DNA from 4 places in the Pantoea sp. X-Soil-TKNS-1280 genome. Region 1 is predicted to be linked to each of the others. Evidence: riboswitches for the same ligand, from Rfam matches in the RefSeq annotation. Region 1 holds a riboswitch; each other region holds the start of a gene.
The links. Region 1 has a riboswitch for thiamine pyrophosphate ahead of AC6I8X_RS22230 (FAD-dependent oxidoreductase). Riboswitches for the same ligand answer to the same signal wherever they lie in the genome.
Positions count from the first base shown of each region.

Region 2: linked by a shared signal. The riboswitch ahead of thiB (thiamine ABC transporter substrate binding subunit) and the one ahead of AC6I8X_RS22230 (FAD-dependent oxidoreductase) in region 1 are both predicted to bind thiamine pyrophosphate.
Region 3: linked by a shared signal. The riboswitch ahead of thiC (phosphomethylpyrimidine synthase ThiC) and the one ahead of AC6I8X_RS22230 (FAD-dependent oxidoreductase) in region 1 are both predicted to bind thiamine pyrophosphate.
Region 4: linked by a shared signal. The riboswitch ahead of thiM (hydroxyethylthiazole kinase) and the one ahead of AC6I8X_RS22230 (FAD-dependent oxidoreductase) in region 1 are both predicted to bind thiamine pyrophosphate.

Region 1 covers NZ_AP035963.1:488,723-491,929, reverse strand. The annotation lists gene AC6I8X_RS22235 (pirin family protein) at 93-818, shown strand; TPP riboswitch at 1,134-1,253, shown strand; gene AC6I8X_RS22230 (FAD-dependent oxidoreductase) at 1,381-2,325, shown strand; gene thiS (sulfur carrier protein ThiS) at 2,309-2,506, shown strand; gene AC6I8X_RS22220 (thiazole synthase) at 2,510-3,207, shown strand, end outside.
Region 2 covers NZ_AP035962.1:798,797-802,003, forward strand. The annotation lists gene thiP (thiamine/thiamine pyrophosphate ABC transporter permease ThiP) at 1-1,001, opposite strand, end outside; gene thiB (thiamine ABC transporter substrate binding subunit) at 977-1,963, opposite strand; TPP riboswitch at 2,011-2,108, opposite strand; gene sgrR (HTH-type transcriptional regulator SgrR) at 2,144-3,207, opposite strand, start outside.
Region 3 covers NZ_AP035962.1:288,878-292,084, forward strand. The annotation lists gene thiC (phosphomethylpyrimidine synthase ThiC) at 1-1,311, opposite strand, end outside; TPP riboswitch at 1,391-1,490, opposite strand; gene rsd (sigma D regulator) at 1,576-2,082, opposite strand; gene nudC (NAD(+) diphosphatase) at 2,146-2,919, shown strand; gene hemE (uroporphyrinogen decarboxylase) at 2,959-3,207, shown strand, end outside.
Region 4 covers NZ_AP035962.1:2,838,483-2,841,689, forward strand. The annotation lists gene fbaB (class I fructose-bisphosphate aldolase) at 1-236, opposite strand, end outside; gene thiD (bifunctional hydroxymethylpyrimidine kinase/phosphomethylpyrimidine kinase) at 385-1,185, opposite strand; gene thiM (hydroxyethylthiazole kinase) at 1,182-1,967, opposite strand; TPP riboswitch at 2,001-2,095, opposite strand; gene AC6I8X_RS13165 (DUF3606 domain-containing protein) at 2,248-2,424, opposite strand; gene chiP (chitoporin ChiP) at 2,951-3,207, shown strand, end outside.

The DNA.
Region 1 (3,207 bases):
ATGCAACACATTGTTGGGCGATTCAGTTTACGTATACTGAGTCACATCAGGAAGCAATATTGTCTTCCGCCAACAAATTTGAGGAGCAGATCATGATTGAACAAAGACTGTCAGCCCAGCGCGGCCTCGGTGACCACGGCTGGTTGAACTCACGCCACACGTTTTCTTTTGCCAACTACTGGGATCCGAAACAAACCGGTTTCTCCGATTTGCTGGTGATTAACGATGACCGTGTTGCGCCGGGACGGGGTTTTGGTGCCCACCCGCACAGCAACATGGAAATCATCTCCTATGTGCTGGAAGGTGCGCTGGAGCATAAAGATTCCATGGGCACCGGTTCGGTGATTGTCCCCGGTGATGTGCAGCTGATGAGTGCCGGTAGCGGCGTAACGCACAGCGAGTTTAACCACTCGAAAGCGGACAACGTCCACTTCCTGCAAATCTGGATCGTTCCGGCAGAACGCGGCACGCAGCCAGGTTACCAGCAGGTATCGGTGGCGGAAAACGACAAACGTGGTCAGCTGCGTCTGATTGTTTCCCCGCAGGGTGATGAAGGTTCACTGAGCGTGCGTCAGGACATCCGTATCTATGCCGGATTGTTTACCGGTGCAGAACAGCAGACCTTTACGCTGGATGCCGATCGCTACGCCTACATCCATGTGGCACGCGGCAGCATTGAGGTGAACGGTGTGGTGTTCAACGAAGGTGACGGTGCGCGTGTGCGTAACGAAACCGCGCTGCAATTCGCCAACGGTAAAGACGCGGAAGTGCTGTTGTTTGACCTGCGTCCGCTGGAAGTGAATCACCCACAGCGTTAAGCAGAGAAGGGGAGGCCTGAGTGCCTCCCTTTAGTGGTAGCAGCAAACCCATTACCATCCCCGCGACTTCCTGCCCTTTCACGGGCGTAAGACACACCACAAAATAATCACGCCAAATACGCACACCAGGATGGCGGAAATCACTGAATCAGCACACATAATTTTCCTGCCAGACGTTGTTTCTATTAATCCAGATCTTGAGAGCATACCAGGCAATCGTGGAGAAAAGCGCATGATGCTGAAACAGGAGATTTTGAAAGGTTAGGCTTTGTTGCGGTGCTGATGCTTGACGAAGTCAGACGACTACAATACAAATAGACGCGTCGGGGGAGTCTCGCCAGAGAGACTGAGAGGCTAAAAGCGCATTGCGCGGCTTAGCGACCCTTTGAACCTGACCCAGTTGATACTGGCGTAGGAAGACTGACAACCTGCATCGCAGGCTGTCTGGCAGCGGGGCGTTTTCGTGCAACGTATGCTATTTCCCTTCTCCTGTATCCGGGTCTCAGTGCAATGACTGAGAGGCCGATATGCAATTTCCTGTTTCTTTTCCAGAATGTCCGTTATGAGTCGCTGGTCGGTGATTGGCGGCGGTGTGACGGGCCTGTGCGTGGCTACCCTGTTAGCGGAACGCGGTGAGCAGATCGAAGTGATTGTCGATGCAAGCCGTACTCCGGCATCCTGGTTCGCGGGCGGTATGCTTGCGCCCTGGTGTGAAGCCGAAAGTGCGCCGCGTGCGGTGATTGATCTTGGTCAGCATGCCGCCGCGTGGTGGCAGCAACGGGTCAGCAGCGTCGAACATCAGGGTACGCTGGTGGTGGCACCCATGCGTGATAGCCAGGAGCTGAACCGTTTTGCCCGCATGACGGAACAGCATCAATGGGTGGACCCGGCCGCAGTGGAACCGGCACTGGCCGGTCGTTTCGCGCGGGGTTTATTTTTCTCCCAGGAAGCCCATCTTGATCCGCGTCTGGCGCTGGCTGAGATGCGTGAAAAATTACAGCAGCGTGGGGTGACGTTTCACAGCGGCAAAGCCTCCGGGCAAGTGATTGATTGCCGAGGCATCCACGCTGCCTCTGAGCTGCCGCGTCTGCGCGCGGTACGCGGTGAAATGCTGATTTTGCACAGCGATGAGGTGCAGTTCTCACGCCCGATTCGTCTGCTGCATCCGCGTTTTCCCTGCTATCTGGTGCCCCGCCGTGGCGGCCATTTTATGCTCGGTGCCACTATGGTGGAGAGCCATGATGCCAGCGCCATCAGCGCACGTGCCATGATGGAACTCCTCAGTGCGGCTTATACCCTTCATCCGGCGTTAGCCGAAGCCCGCATTATCGAAAACGCCAGCGGTCTGCGCCCGGCGTATCCGGCCAACCTGCCGGAAATCCACTATCAAAATGACACTTTTTATCTGAACGGCATGTATCGCCATGGTTTCCTGCTGGCACCGCTGATGGCGGAACAGCTGATGCAGCGTCTGTCTGAGGAACATCGTTATGAAAATTCAGCTTAATGGTCGCCAGGTGCTGACTGCCGCCAGCACCCTGAGCGAGTTGCTACGTGAGCAGCACATTGATGCTGCCTGCGTCGCCACGGCGTTTAACGGCATGTTTGTGCCCAGAACACAGTACGACAGCCAGCTGCTGGAAGAAGGATGTCAGCTGGAAGTGTTATCACCGATGCAGGGAGGCTAAATCATGTTTTACGACTTTGAACCACAATCACGTTTTTTACTGGGCACGGCAGGTTATCCCTCCCCGGCGATTCTGCAACAGGCGATTGTCGCCTCGGGCAGTGAAATCATCACCGTCAGCCTGCGGCGTGAAGGCGTCGCCGGTGCGGCATTTCGTGAATTGCTGGCGCAGCTGGATAGGCGCGTGCTGCCGAATACCGCCGGTTGCCATACGGTGCAGGAGGCGGTGACCACCGCGCATATGGCGCGGGAATTATTTAACACGCCGTGGATCAAGCTGGAGGTGATCGGCCATGCCGATACGCTGCAACCGGATCCTTTTGCGCTGGTAGAAGCGGCGCGCATTCTGTGCGCCGAGGGTTTCCAGGTCTTCCCCTATACCACGGAAGACCTGATTGTCGGCGAAAAACTGCTGGAAGCAGGCTGCGAAGTGCTGATGCCGTGGGGCGCGCCTATCGGTTCCGGTCAGGGGCTGCGCAATATTGATGGTTTGCGGGCGATGCGTGCCTGGTTTACCGACATCCCGCTGATTATTGACGCGGGCATTGGTGCACCATCACAGGCAGCGCAGGCGATGGAGCTGGGTTTTGATGCCGTTTTGCTGAATACCGCGGTGGCAAAAGCGGGCGATCCGGTGCTGATGGCGACGGCGTTCCGCCAGGCCATTGAGGCCGGGAAAGCGGCGCGCGACGGCGGGTTGAT
Region 2 (3,207 bases), on a different replicon from region 1:
GAAGTAAAGGTGGCCTGCCATAAGGCCGGTTGCTGCATCGCTCCGGTCACGCCGCCGCGCAGACCATCAGCCACCACCGCCAGCAGCGGGGGGAGCAATAGCAGCAGGGCCAGACCAATTAACAGGCTGTCGCTGATACGGGCGCGCCAGCTATCAGCGGGATCGCGCCAGCCGCGTATTTGCTGATGACCTGCGGGAATTGCTTTGCTGAAACGCTGACTCAGCAACACCAGCAGCAGGCAGCAACCGAGCTGAAGCAGTGCCAGCAGCGCCGCGCGTCCGGGGTCGTAGTCAAAATTCAGCGCCTGATAAATCGCCAGCTCCAGCGTGGTCGCCTGTGGGCCGCCGCCCAGCGCCAGCACGGTGGCAAAACTGGCAAAGCACAGCATAAAAATCAGGGCGGCAGTGGGGAAAATTTGCCGCCGCAGCCACGGCCACTCCAGCAGACGAAACAGATTCCAGCCGCGCAGACCGAGTTGCGCCGCCAGCTGGCGTTGTTCGCCGGGAATACTTTCCAGCGCCTGCAACAACATACGCGTCGCCAGCGGCAGATTGAAGAACACGTGCGCCAGCAGAATACCTTGCAAGCCATAGGGCGAGAAATGCCAGGGGATCCCCAGCGCTGCGCACAGTTGCGCCAGCCAGCCGCTGCGGCCATAGACGCTCAGCAGGCCAAACACCGCCACCAACACCGGCAGCACCAGCGTCATGGCGCACAGACGTAGCAACAGTTCACGACCAGGAAAGCGCCGCCGATACAGGGCGCGCGCCAGTGGGATGGCCGGAAGGACCGAAAACAACGCTGACAGCAGCGCCTGCCAAAAGGAGAAAGCCAGCACATGATGCAGATAGTCATCGCTGAGCAGGGCGCGCCAGTCGCCGATGGGCGCTGACATCAGCAGCGCGCCAAATGCCAGCAGCGCCACGGCACACAGCAGCAGCGCAGTGAAACTGCCGGGCAACAGCCAGCCGGGGATTAACGGCTGACGGCGCGTTGCCATGCACTGATCCACGCTTTGCTGTGGTCGGCAACTTCCGCCGGGCTATATTGCAGCGCCGTTTGCGGCACGTTGAGTGTTTGATAACCGGCAGGCAGATCGCTCTTGATCACCGGATACATCCAGTTGCCGGTCGGGATGGTCTGCTGGAAGGCCGGGGACACCATAAACTGCATGAATTCCTGCGCCAGTTGCGGTTGTTTGCTGCTGGCCAGCTGCGCCGCCACTTCAACCTGCAAGTAATGGCCTTCGCTAAACGGCGCAGCAGCGTAATTTTCTTTCTTCTCTTCAATGATGTGATAAGCCGGGGAGGTGGTGTAACTCAGCACCAGATCGCCTTCACCCTTCAGGAACAACCCATAGGCTTCACTCCAGCCTTTGGTGACGGTGACGGTTTTCTGTGCCAGCTTCTGCCAGGCATCCGGCGCTTTGTCGCCATAGACTTTCTGCATCCACAGCAACAGGCCGAGGCCTGGGGTGCTGGTGCGCGGATCTTCATAGATAACGCGCCATTTTTCCGGGCTTTCGACCAGTTCCTTCAGGCTTTTCGGTGGGTTTTTCAGTTTGTTTTTATCGTAGACGAAGGCGAAGTAACCGTAGTCGAACGGGATAAAGGTGTCGTTATGCCAGCCACCAGGCAGCTGGAGCGCGTGGGTATCTACCTGGCTTTTGGCAAACAGCCCGGTTTTTTCTGCGGCCTGCACCAGGTTGTTATCCAGCCCCAGCACGATATCCGCTTTGCTGTTTTTACCTTCCATCCGCACGCGGTTGAGCAGCGAGACGCCATCTTCCAGCGCCACGTATTTCAGCTCGCAGCCGCACTGGGCTTCAAAGGCTTTTTTCACCGCCGGGCCAGGGCCCCAGTCAGCAGAGAATGAATCGTAGGTGTAGACGGTCAGTACCGGTTTGGCAGCCAGCACCGGGGCAGAAACCAGCAACAGCACAGGCAGAACTTTGTTTAACACTTTGCGCTCCTTGAGGAGAAGATAAGGTTGAGTCGCAAAGGATCTGAGCGGTGAGGCATCTCAAATCCCTACGCCGGTATTAACCGGATCAGGTTCGACGGGTCTCTCTCAGCCTCTGTAATGCAGGGCACCCCGTTGAGAACGGCACATTCTAGACATTTCCGGGGCAGGGCGAAAGGATCACAGTTCCGGCGGGGCAAACCAGGCGGATTTGAAGTCAAACCAGCCGAGCGTATTCATGCGCACGCCACGCATACTGCGCTGCCCTTCCAGCAACAACCAGTGGTGAAACAACGGGTGCAGATAGTCACTATCCACCAGTTGCTTACTCCATTCTGCGAGCGGCAGCGTTTTTTCGCGCCAGTGGGTGGCAGCATTTTCCCAGTCAATCGGGATACACTGCTGCATCAGCGGCAATTCGTACAGCTGAGCGAACAGCGAGTAGTCGAGCGGCAGGGTGAAGTTGACGCTGCCGAGCCAGATGTCGCTCTCGCCTTCGCCGTTAAACCATGCTTCGTAGCTCAGCTCACGGGTAATCAGCTCCACACCCTGTTGCGCCAGCAGTGGGCGTAGTGCATTGGCGATACCTTCGTGTTCCACATGGTGGCTATACCAGCTGATGGTGAGCTGCTTCAGGTTGTCCGGCTTGCTGACCGCCGTCAGATCGCGGCGATGATGCCAGCGCGGTAATAAACCATAAGCCGGGAACCAGTAGCGCTGATAACCGATACCCGCATTATTCAGCAGGGCGATAGGATTGAGCAGGTAGCTGACCCAGCGGCGGAAATGTGCATCCCGGCCTTGTTCCGAACGCCGGTCATACAGCAGAAAATAGCAGCCTTCTTCCAGACGACTTTCCTCCGATTTTTCATCGGCGGTTTCGCCTTGTAACTTCACCCCGGCATACACCAGCTCATCACTGATCTCCGGCAGTACCCAGATGGAGACATCATCAATTAACGCGCGATAACCGAAGTAGTCGTCAAAGGCGGCGATCTTCAGCTGACTCTGTTGGTTGCGCACCACGCTGTAGGGACCGGTGCCGATCGGCTGGCGCGCGAAACCGCGCAGGGTCTGCCATTCACGCGGCAGGATCATCGCGCTGACGCTGCCGAGCAACCACGGTAGCCAGTTGTCGGGCTGTGTCAGTTGGATATCCAGCGTCCAGGGGGCCGGGGAGTGCAGTTTCGCGAGATGGGAGAACAGCGGCTGGCTGCGCAGACGCTCCAGCGAGCTGATGACGT
Region 3 (3,207 bases), on a different replicon from region 1:
GTGGCCCGGGCCTTCGATCATCACCTGCACGTCATATTCCCAGGCGATTTTCGTCAGCTCGCCCAGGGTGTGTAGCTCAGCAAATTGCGCTTCATCGTTGGCATCCTGAATCGAACCCGGGCGCAGGCCATCGCCGAGCGACAGCGCAACATCGTAGGCGGCACAGATCTCACAAATCTCGCGGAAGTGCAGATACAGGAAACTCTCCTGGTGATGCGACAGACACCACTTCGCCATAATCGAACCGCCGCGTGACACAATACCGGTCAGGCGTTTTGCCGTCATCGGGACATAACGCAGCAGCACGCCAGCGTGGATGGTGAAGTAGTCTACGCCCTGTTCAGCCTGTTCCAGCAACGTATCGCGGAAAATTTCCCAGTTCAGATCCTCCGCCACGCCGTTCACTTTCTCCAGCGCCTGATAAATCGGTACAGTGCCAATCGGCACCGGGCTGTTGCGCAGAATCCATTCACGCGTTTCATGGATATAGCGGCCGGTGGAAAGGTCCATCACGGTATCGGCACCCCAGCGGGTTGACCACACCAGCTTCTCCACCTCCTCTTCAATTGAGGAGCTGACGGCCGAGTTACCGATATTGGCATTCACCTTCACCAGAAAGTTACGGCCAATGATCATCGGTTCGGATTCGGGATGATTGATATTGGAGGGAATGATGGCTCGCCCGGCGGCAACTTCCTGACGCACAAACTCGGCGGTGATATTGGCAGGCAGATGCGCACCAAAACTGTGCCCCGGATGTTGTTGCAGCAGCACTTCACCACGGATGCGCTCGCGCCCCATGTTTTCGCGCAACGCGATAAACTCCATTTCCGGGGTAATCATGCCCTGGCGTGCATAGTGCAGCTGAGTAACGCAACGACCTGCTTTGGCACGGCGCGGTTGGGGTAAATGTTCAAAACGCAGATGATCCAGCCCTTCATCCGCCAGCCGTTGCTGGGTATAGCTGGAACTGAGTTGGTTGATGGTTTCACTGTCGCCACGCTCAGCAATCCAGCCCGCACGAAGTTTTGCCAGTCCCTGGTGTACATCAATGGTTGCAGACGGGTCGCCATAGGCTCCGGCGGTGTCATACACCGGCACCGGTTCATTCGGTTCGTACTGCGGGTTTTCTTTGCTGCCGCCGGTCAGCGTGGGACTGAGCTGGATCTCACGCATCGGCACGCGAATGTCTTCACGGCTGCCGGTAAGCCAGATGCGCGTTGAATTGGGAAAGGCGGTACCTTGCAGAGAATCGATAAATTCCTGCGCCTGGGCGCGTTGTTCACGACGAGAAGTTTTTGCAACAGACATAGCAATTTTCCTGTAAATGATGGAAGTTGCTTGTCCGGAGTCCGGAAGGAGTAACAGAAACGATGCACGCATCGTACTGATGATGTTTACTCTTGTTCCCTTCGCAGGTACTAACCTGATCAGGTTCCGCGGATCCCGAATTAACGGTCTCAGCCCTATGGGCACTCCGACAAGATGGTGTTTTGCGCTCAAACCACAAAACAAAAAGCCCCTGTAGCATAGAAGGGCTTTTTGCGAATAACAAGTTTTTTACAAATGGGCGATTTAAGCCGGGCGGGCGACAGGACTCTCATTCGCCACCCGTGGGTGCGCCAGCTGATTATCCCACGCCAGACGCACCAGCTTGTCTTCCAGCGTAAAACGCGACTCCAGCACTTCGCCCACTTCAGATAACGCCTGCTGGAAGGTGGTGCAGTTGTCATCGGTGATGGCTTGTTGCAGATGGCCATCATACAACTGCATCATCCGTTCGGTATTGGCTTCCAGCGACGGGTAAAGCTGCGCAGCAGCAATCATCGGGCTATCGCCCTGCATCTCGCTGATAATATGTTCATACACGCTGAAATGACCGGCGGAGAGATAATCCACCAGATTGTGGCAAAAGGCATCCAGCGCCTGCTCATCCAGTGCGCTCAGCGCATCCTTCTTCGGCGTCATGCCAACCAACTGATAATAGGTCACCAGTAACTGACGACGCGCGTGTAGCCATGAATCGACTAATTCGTTGCCGCTGCCTACACGCTCGGTCAGGTCATCTAACTGAGTAAGCATACGAGGCTCCATGTGGGTTATAGTTGTTCATTCTGCGAATAGACGCTAAGGATGACGATTTAAATGCAACGTGAGATCTCAAGCGTAGACGCTGGCTGGTGGATTGTCAGCCATGAACAAAAACTTTGGCTGCCGCAGGGGGAGTTGCCGCATGGCACGGCGCAACAATTTGGCCTGGCAGGCAGCAGCGGTATGGTGATTGGCGAATGGCAGGGCGAAAATGTCTGGCTGGTGCGTGAATCACGACCCGACAACATGGGGTCAGTACGCCAGCTGATTGATGAGGACGTTGGCCTGTTCCAGCTTGCCGGGCGCGGCGTACAACTGGCGGAGTTCTATCGTTCCCACCGCTGGTGCGGCTATTGCGGCCACGAGATGCATTTAAGCAAACGTGAATTCGCCTGCCTGTGCGGCCATTGTCGCGAGCGCTATTACCCGCAAATCGCTCCCTGCATCATTGTCGCCATCCGCCGTGGTGATGAGATTTTGCTGGCAAACCATGCGAAGCATCGCAACAACGTTTATACCGTGCTGGCCGGATTTGTCGAAGTGGGCGAAACCCTCGAACAGGCGGTGGCGCGTGAAGTGATGGAAGAAAGTAATGTACGGGTGAAAAACGTGCGTTATGTGACCTCACAACCGTGGCCGTTCCCCCATTCGCTGATGATGGCGTATATGGCGGAATATGACGGCGGTGATTTGCAACATGACGGCAAAGAGCTGCTGGATGCGGGCTGGTTCCGCTACGATGCCCTGCCATTATTACCCCCGCCCGGCACCGTTGCGCGACGTTTGATTGAAGATACCGTTGCCCAGTGTCGCGCCAGCGCGATGTGAAAATGCTACACTGGCGCCCTGCAAGTGAGAGAGCCAATTATGAGTGAACTGAAGAACGATCGTTATCTGCGTGCCCTGTTACGTCAGCCGGTGGATATCACCCCGGTATGGATGATGCGACAAGCCGGGCGTTATCTGCCGGAATATAAAGCCACTCGTGCCGAGGCCGGTGATTTTATGTCGCTGTGTAAAAATGCTGAGCTGGCGTGCGAAGTCACGTTGCAACCGCTGCGTCGTTACGCGCTGGATGCGGCCATCCTCTTCAGCGATATCCTCACCATCCCCGAT
Region 4 (3,207 bases), on a different replicon from region 1:
TGCTCAACGCCCTGATCAACCGGCAGAATCGACAGATAGCCCGTGCCCGCCAGTCGGCCAGTGTTGTACAAGGTTTGCATATTACGTAACACGACTGGAGAACGATTGTTGTCCGTCATTACGCGATCAACATAATCCGCGCCCGGTAAATAAAGGCTTTCCGCTGGAATGGTCATGCAGCGATGTTGAAGAAGACTGTCCGCTTCTTTGCCCAATAACTGAACGATGTCCGTCATGCTGACTCCTGAATAAATGGCTGGATTGGAACCGACACCTGCCGATTCGCCCCCAACAGCCTGGACCCAAATCCGCCAGGCTGGCAAATTGCTGACTCCATTTTTCAGACAGATGCGCAGGCAAAAAACGGCAATCCGGCGTTACGCCCTACCACCAGCGATGGAAATGGTGCACCGGCCCAATACCTTTGCCGACCTCTAGCGAATCCGCCTGCAACAGCGCCTGTTGCAGCCACGCTTTGGCTTCCGCCACCGTGGCTGACCAACTGTCATGCCGTGGACGCAGTGCCGCCAGCGCCGCTGACAACGAACAGCCGGTGCCATGCGTGTTGCGGGTATTGACGCGAGGTGCGGTAAAGCGCTGGCGTCCGCTGCGAGTGATCAGCCAGTCCGGGCTTTCCGCATCACTCAGATGTCCTCCCTTCATCAGTACCGCTTCACACCCGAGATCGAGCAACGCATCGCCCTGCTGGAGCATGGTGGCTTCATCCTGCGCCATGCTCCGTCCAAGCAACGCCGCCGCTTCCGGTAAATTTGGCGTAATCAGGGAAACCTGCGGCAGTAGCAGTTCACGGATACTGTCGATGGCATCAGGTGACAACAACGCGTCGCCGCTTTTGGCAATCATCACCGTATCCAGCACCACAAACGACAGGCTGGCACGCTTCAGCTTCGCAGCGACGATTTCCACTACCGCCGTTTCCGCCAGCATGCCGATTTTAGCGCTGTCAATACGCACATCATCGAGTACCGAATCCAGTTGTGCACCGACAAATTCCGGATCGATGCGATACACCGATTGCACGCCACAGGTATTCTGCGCCACCAGAGCGGTGATCACGCTGGTGCCGTAAGCGCCGAGTGCCGAAAAGGCTTTAAGATCGGCCTGAATTCCCGCGCCACCGCTCGGATCGGTGCCCGCAATGGTTAATGCATTGATGCGCTTCATGGCGTCACCTCCAGCGTCCACAGTTCATCGAGGAAGGCGGCCACAAAGCTCCCTGGTCCCTGCACCTGACGCGCAGCCCTTTCCCCCGCCAGCGACATCACGCGACAGGCGGCAGCCACATGTTGCAGGCGCTCACCCGGCAGGCTGGCAAAGCCCGCCACCACTGCCGATAGTGCGCAACCGGTGCCCACCACCCGCGTCATTAATGGGCTGCCGCCGGGAATTGCCAGGATGTTGTGACCGTCAGTAACATAATCCACTTCGCCAGTGACCGCGACGATGCTGTGATAATCACGCGCCAGTTGCTGTGCGGCACTGATTGCCGCGTCGGCCTGATGCAGGCTATCCACACCACGCCCGCCTGCCGCCTGATTCGCCAGCGCCAGGATTTCTGAGGCATTGCCACGAATAGCCGCGGGTTGCTGGCTTAGCAGCTGCTGACAAAATTCGGTGCGAAACGTTAACGCGCCGACCGCTACCGGATCGAGCGTCCAGGGCGTCCCCGCCCGGTTGGCTGCGGAGACGGCTGCCTGCATCGCATCACGACGATCGCGTGTCAGGGTACCAACATTGATCAGCAACGCATCGGCGAAACCACTGAACTGTGCGGCTTCATCAGCATCGATCACCATGGCAGGTGAAGCGCGTAGCGCCAGCAGGACATTCGCGGTAAAGGTTTGTACAACGTCATTGGTCATGCAATGCACCAGCGGCATATGCTGACGGAGTAACTGAAGAGATTGCGCGAGTTGCGCTGTGGAGAGAAGGTCAGGCTGTTTCATAAGGCTCCCAACCGGCGATCAAGAAGGCGAATGCGGTCAGGCATCTGACTTCCCTACGCTGGCATTATCCAGATCAGGTCAGCGGGTTTATCTCAGCCCCGTTTAGGAGGGCACCCCGAGTCATTGATATATATAAATATATTACACAGCAATTTCTGCGATGTGAGCCATGATCATAAGTGACTTAGCCATTGCTGTAAACCTCAGATTAGCCCCTCATATGGACAGAAAATCCGCATAAAAAACCCCGCAGAGCGGGGTTTCCAGGCTGAATGGACACCTACTTACCGAGATATTGCTTAACTTTCTGCGTATCCTTACCCACGTTTGCGACTGCGGTTCGTAATTGTGCGACAGAAACATCCAGGGTTTTAGTCCAATATTCGACTTCCCAGGTTTCACTGAGACGAATAACGCGTTTGTCTTCAGGTTGTCTTTTCTTCAAAGCATCAGTCATTTTACAGCTCCTGAGGTTAAATTAAGTGGCATAACGCCCCCTTCAGATCAGCAGCCAGAAGTGTGCTGGCTATCGGCGAAAATCCTAGGCAAAATCCTCATCAAGATCAAGGTATAGAAACTACACCAAAGTACAACAAGCCGTAATTATCATCGATAAGAAAATTTTTATCTTTGGATTCATGAACTCCCTGCTTTGTAAAGAATACACTTCGCCCGTCACCTTTTAGCCTGTCCTGTTTCGCAATGTCATTACCCTCGCCCGCCTGCTGGTTTCATGCAGGGATTCCTCACGATAAGAACATCCTCCCCCTGACCTGAAACATCTTAATTTAATTAAATATCATATAGATAACATCAACCATCCTGTCTAAACCTGAGATCCTGTGTTTTGCGTGCCACGTCATAATTTGCAAAAAATGCTATTGATAATTCGCGTCGCGAAAAATAACATCACACCACTTGTTACATGAGGTAACAGTTTCACCAAACATCATCACCAAAGGAATTATCACGGAGGATTTACCATGAACCGGACTCTTCGCACGCCACTGGCTGCTGCTATTGCTTCCATCCTGACTGTTACGGCATTGATTCCCTGCACACCCGCACTGGCGGCAGGCTTTGTTGATGACGCCTCTCTTACCGGTTCGCTCTTCTACTGGCAACGCCAGCGCGATCGTAAAGAGATGGATCCGCAGCATGGCAAGTACGGCCAGTATGATGCCAACCTGCACCATGCTTCTGCCAATGCCAGCCTGGACTTCTCTTCCGGCTATCTGGC